Regions from separate parts of the Ruminococcus sp. Marseille-P328 genome, predicted to be linked through region 2. Evidence: riboswitches for the same ligand, from Rfam matches in the RefSeq annotation. Region 2 holds a riboswitch; the other holds the start of a gene.
What was found. Region 2 has a riboswitch for tetrahydrofolate ahead of ACESTK_RS07030 (folate family ECF transporter S component). Riboswitches for the same ligand answer to the same signal wherever they lie in the genome.
Positions count from the first base shown of each region.

Region 1: linked by a shared signal. The riboswitch ahead of folE (GTP cyclohydrolase I FolE) and the one ahead of ACESTK_RS07030 (folate family ECF transporter S component) in region 2 are both predicted to bind tetrahydrofolate.

Region 1 covers NZ_CAXUBQ010000024.1:64,099-67,292, reverse strand. The annotation lists gene ACESTK_RS16065 (aminopeptidase P family protein) at 1-736, opposite strand, end outside; THF riboswitch at 870-966, shown strand; gene folE (GTP cyclohydrolase I FolE) at 1,218-1,775, shown strand; gene ACESTK_RS16055 (HD domain-containing protein) at 1,772-2,269, shown strand; gene folP (dihydropteroate synthase) at 2,309-3,118, shown strand.
Region 2 covers NZ_CAXUBQ010000007.1:107,186-110,379, reverse strand. The annotation lists gene ACESTK_RS07035 (N-acetyltransferase) at 1-733, shown strand, start outside; gene ACESTK_RS07030 (folate family ECF transporter S component) at 944-1,504, opposite strand; THF riboswitch at 1,591-1,692, opposite strand; gene ACESTK_RS07025 (hypothetical protein) at 2,219-3,194, shown strand, end outside.

The sequences.
Region 1 (3,194 bases), on a different contig from region 2:
CATCCTTAGATAATGCGTCCAGAATTGAAGCCGAAAATGCTTTTTCATTTGCAAACAGCCTGATTTCTGTTTTGGTCATGACCAAATAAGAGAGAACAACCGGACAGCAATGTACATCGCCGCCACGAATATTCAGCAGCCATGCAATGTCATCCAGAGAAGTCAGTACAAATCCATCTGCACCTTTCTCTTCCATTGATTTACGGATTCTTCCACATTTGTCAGCACGGGATTCGCCTGCCCATTTTACATCCAGTTCCATAACCGGTTCGCAGGAAAGTGCCGGACGATCTTCCCAGATTTCTCCTACCAGATCAGAATCCGTCTGAAGAGTGGCTCCTTTTTTTGCAAGAAGTTCGGCCAGTTCATCTGCTTCTTCGGCGCTGACGGTTCTTCCGTCAAAACCAAGGCACATTCCCTCGCCTAATTTTTCTTCCAGAAACTGGTGCACAGTGGGAACATCTGGTTCTCCCATTTTAAAAAGCTCTACACCCGTTCCCTCCAGCTGTGCGGCCGCCTGGATGAAATATCTTCCATCTGTCCACAATCCAGCCATATCCTGCATGATGACTGCTCTGCCGGCAGATCCGGTAAAACCTGTAATATATTTTCTGCACTTAAAGTATTCTCCTACATATTCAGATGCATGAAAATCATCTGTGGGAACAAGATAAGCATCTATTTTCTTCTCTGCCATTACTTCCCGAAGTGCGGTGATTCGTTCTTTAACTGTCATAAAACTGACTCCTTCCAGTGAATTTTGTCTATTCCTATTATAATATCCACGTTACCCTTTCGCAACCTGTTTAAGAAAAAACACTTTTCTATTCCCAAAAGACGTGATATACTAACTTTCGAAATGAATGATATGCAAAATAGGATTTTATGCGTCAAGTGTTCGGTGAATGGGGAGTTGTCACTGAAACGAAAAGCACGTCTTACGGTATATTATCCGCACCCGTTGCAAGCACTATAAGAGGGATATCTCATATTGTGTCAGAGCCTGCCCGAAAGGAGCTTTCTGCAAGATGCACATTGCGATTTGTGGAAACGTTTTTTAACAGGCTCAAGGGAATGTTTTCGACATACATTCTATCACAATTGGAGATATCCTTTTTTGCGTATTAAGCAGGCAGATATTCGAATTCGAAAATCCTTCCCCGGTTTTATCAAAAAAGGATAGTCTCCGCAATCAAATACAAAGGAGGTTATTTTTAATGGTTGACAAACAAAAAGTAGAACAGGCCATCCGCCTGCTTCTGGAAGGAATCGGTGAGGATATTACCCGGGAGGGACTGATTGATACTCCCGACAGAATTGCACGTATGTGCGAGGAAATTTACGGTGGTCTCGATCAGGAAGCAGATCACCATTTACTGAAGCAGTTTCCAGTAGAAAATAATGAGATCGTATTGGAAAAAGATATTACTTTTTACTCTATGTGCGAGCATCATCTGATGCCTTTTTATGGTAAGGCGCACCTGGCTTATATTCCCGATGGAAAAGTCACAGGATTAAGCAAGCTGGCACGTACGGTAGAGGTTTATGCCAGAAGACCGCAGATCCAGGAACGCCTCACAGTACAGATTGCGGACGCTCTGGAGCGTGCCCTCTCTCCGAAGGGAATTATGGTTATGCTGGAAGCAGAACACACCTGCATGACCATGCGAGGCGTTAAAAAGCCAGGAAGCAAAACAATTACAACTGTAACCCGCGGAGCCTTCAAAGAAGATAAGGAGCTGCAGAAAATGTTCCTTTCCATGGTCGGAAAATGAGCAGTTCTTTTTCTGAAACAAACCGTATTTCTTTAATCTGGCGGCATCCCCTTTATCAAAAGCACTGTGAGAAAATACAGGAGCTTGAAAAAGATCGTATTTTCTGCAGACATACGCCGGAACACTTTCTGGATGTTGCCAGGCTGATGTATATTTATTCTCTGGAAAACAAGCTTAATCTGTCCAGGGAAATCATTTATGCCACTGCTCTTCTTCATGACATTGGCCGTGCGCAGCAATATCTGTCGGGTATTTCTCATGACATTGCAGGAGCTGAAATAGCCGGAAAGATTCTGGCAGATCTGCATTTTAAAGAGCAGGAAAAAGAGGAAATATTATCTGCGATCAGTCAGCACAGGACGGATGGATCTGATAATGTGTTGGCTATGCTGCTATATAAGGCTGATAAAAAGTCCAGAAATTGTTTTTCATGTTCAGCAGCTTCAGAATGTTACTGGCCTTCTGAGAAAAAAAATCTGACAATTGAATATTAAGCCTTCTAAAAAATCTAACAGAAAGGATGGTTTCTATTTATGAAAATTGGAAATCGTTTTTTTGATACACAAAATCACACTTATATAATGGGAATTTTAAATATTACTCCTGATTCTTTTTCCGATGGCGGGAAATGGAATCATTTAGATGAAGCTTTGCGGCATACAGAAGCCATGATCGCGGATGGTGCGGATATTATCGATATTGGCGGGGAGTCTACGCGTCCCGGACACACGCCGGTCAGTGCAGAGGAAGAAGCTCAGAGAGTTTTGCCCGTTATCGAAGCGGTCAGAAAACGTTTTGACATTCCCATTTCTGTAGATACCTTCAAAAGCAGCGTGGCAGAAAGTGCGATTCAGGCCGGTGCAGATCTGGTCAACGATATCTGGGGATTAAAATATGATTCTGAAATGGGAGCTGTAATTGCCAAATATGATGTTGCATGCTGTCTCATGCACAATAAGTCCAATACAGAATATAACAATTTTCTCATTGATATGCTTTCTGAGACACAGGAATGTGTCAATCTTGCAAGAAAAGCAGGAATCAAAGATGAGAAAATCATTCTCGATCCAGGGGTTGGATTTGGAAAAACATTTGAGATGAATCTGGAAACTATGAATTATCTGGAGCTTTTTAAGAATCTGGGCTTTCCGGTTCTTCTTGGCACCTCACGCAAGTCGATGATCGGACTGGCACTTGACCTGCCTGTAGACCAGCGTGTAGAGGGAACACTGGCTACCAGTGTAATTGGTGTGATGAAGGGCTGTTCTTTTGTGCGTGTTCATGATGTCAAGGAGAACAGACGCGTGATCCAGATGACAGAAGCAATTTGGGGTTGTAATTGAGAGTAAAGAGGACATTCGCAATCCGCTTTGCTACTTGCTCATGAACGCAGTCGCGAAACGATTGCGTTCAAATTCC
Region 2 (3,194 bases):
TGAAGATATGTCACTAAATGCATGGCCCTCCCATAAAATGGAGCTTTATGATGGATGGATTCTCCGTTTTTCCTATTTTTATACACATAGAACAAACAGTGTGGAGCAGTTCGGAACTTCTACCCTTTCCTGGAGGGAAAAGGTTTCTTTCTGCGAAGCAGAGTATGCCCGACTGGGCAGCCCTGCAATTTTTAAGATCAGTCCTCTGGTTTCTCCGGATTTTGATTATCTTCTGGAAAACCGCAACTACGAAATCCAGCATACAACAAATGTTATGGCAGCCTCACTGGATGGAGCAGATCTTTCTGCGCCTTGCGATCTGGTAACTCTTACTGACGATATTCCAGATATTTGGATTGAAAGTCTTTTTGATCTGAAAGGCACCATTAATCCTGTTCACCGTGCTGTAGTTCCATCCATGTATCATGCCATCGTAAAAGACACCGTATGCGCCTCCATCTGGAGTAACGGAAAAATTATTGCAACCGGGCTTGGCATTCTGGATCGAAATTATATTGGATTGTACGCTATCCATGTTCGCGAAGATTTCAGACACAAGGGTTATGCTCGTCAGATTTGTACTGCACTTCTAAAAGAAGGAAAAAAGAAAGGCGCAACTAAGGCCTATCTTCAGGTAGTAGAGGGAAACACTCCAGCACGTAATCTTTATGAATCACTTGGACTTCATTATCTCTACACCTATTGGTTCCGGGTTCAGACACATACAAACTGAAAACTTTTCAGAACATGTTTAAAAAAGGCTGCGATCAGTGTTTATCCTGATCACAGCCTTTTATTTGGGAATCGTATTTTTTGACTTATTCAACAAGTTGATTTCTCAAACAATCAACTTTCCAGTAAGTGCATTGCTTCATAATCCATCTTATGCCATATTATTTAATTTGGGGTTTTGTATATAATTCAGCTCCTGGACTGCTGCCATTTATACGGTCTTCTTCTCCAGCTTAGCAGGTCTTATGTTTCCTACAACCATGCCTGTAAGCGGGCTGAAATAAAGAAGACTGGTAAGTACGCAGTAGATTGGAGTCATGATTGCAAACTGTACAAGACGTCCTGGCATAATTGCATAGAAGTTTGCTCCGATCATTACCAGTCCTGCAGTGGTCAGTCCAAGTGTTCCCACTACGCCAGAGACTGCAATTGCGACACACATAACAACAGTCTTTACTTTTCTGTTCTTTTCAGCCATTAGTTTTCCAGCCAGTCCGGGGATCACACCCCAGGCAACTGCTGATAAAGTAATCAGTGGATTAACTCCATAGCCTTTCATAAAACATCCAATGATATCGGCAACAGCACCTTCTACACCACCAGCTACAGGTCCCATCCAAAGACCTGCCAATACAGTGGCGACAGTTCCCAATGTAATTCGATATACACCAAGATCAATTACCAGAACGCGTGACAGCACAAGCTGGATTGCTACCAGCAGTGCAAGGAATACAAGAGTCTTAACACTCCATGTCTGTTTGTTTTTACGCATAAAAAAAACACCTCCATAATGATTAAAATAACAGAGTAGTTACCATAAATAATAATCCCTCCACATTATGAGATGTTCTCACATGTAGCAACGGGTGCGGAAAATATATCGTAAACAGTCCTGCTGCTTTTCGTTTCACGGCGACTCCCCAGCCAATGAACACTTGACGCATAAATTCCTACTTCGCTATTATTTATTTAAAATGATTATAGCACAAAATATAGAAATTTCAATATGTATTTGTTATAATATTCACATAAATAAATTAGTCGTTACTGTTTACTGGTAATGTTCCGCGAGTGTTTTTTGTGAACAAAGTTCACAGAAAACCCGAGAATCTTAGCGCGAAATCATGCGAATGCATGATTTCTGTGCATCGCGAAGCGCGTTACTGTTCACTGACAAATGTTTGTGCATACTCTCCTCTTTTTCGCATATTCTAAGAATATCTTCCCTTATATAGGAAAAATATTTGACAAAAAGGAGTGTTTCTATGAATATAAAATCCACAAACAAATCATCCTGCCAAAAACAGTCGCCACTACAGAATCCTTACAATGTTTTTTATAATAATTACATGAATACAAATGCTACTACAGAATGTACAGGACTTGGCTATCGTATGCCAGATAACTCGGAGGAATGGAATGCATGCCGAGAGGTTTTCGATTTTCTTCCTGTACCATTTCCGGATTCGGAGGATACAAAGCAACAATGAAAAATTTCACAAAACTATTACTTGGCTCTTTGGTACTGTTCTCTCTGTCAGGATGTACTGCCGGTGATATAATCACCAGCTATACTTCTACTTCTGATCAGAGTGAAACCACCTTACAGAACACTTCAGAAACGCCCAAACAGCGTGTTTATATGGATGAAATCAAAGGAACCCTTAAGGATTTCACCGGTGCCACCCTGACTATGGAAAGTCAGGAACAAACTTACGTTTTTGATCTTTCTGAAGCAACTTTGGAATGCGAAGATGGCATGATCACTGGAGATGAAATCAGTGTCATTTATGAGGGTCAGCTCTCTAACAAGGATACCAGCACTGTAAAAGCATTGAAAGTAGTAGACGACTTTCACAAAAAGCATCAGCTGGAAGTACGAAAGGCCTATGGGGAAGTACAGAGTCTGACTCCAAATACCATTACCATAAAAAATAAAAAAGGCAAAACAGCCACCTATCCAATCACTGGAACTGAACAATATTATCAGAATGGCATCCGCACCGGTGTATGGGTATACATTCATTTTAAAGGCAAGTTTGCTTCCAGTCAGGATACCCAAAGTTCTTCTCTTAATGCCAGTCATCTGAAAGTACTAAGCATTTCAGATATTGATCCGCTTACACTTCCAGATCCAACACCAACACCAGATCCTGCACAAGTTTCTGCCGATGACTCAGCAAAAGAACAGCAGATTCATGCAGAAATTCAGAATATTTCCCTGAATACGCTCACAGTTCTTCCCTCTGGCTCTGACAGCACAATAAATGTGGACTTGTCTCAGATTCCTTCTTACTTTAAAGGTGGAACAGCACCAGGCTCCTATGTAACCATAACTTGCACTGGACAATTTCAGGGAAATTCACTGGATGGTGTTACTGTTACAGCAGTCACCGGTGATGATCCGGATTCTCTTGGAAGCCGGGAAATTACCAGCTCAGTCAGCGGTACAATTATAGGCC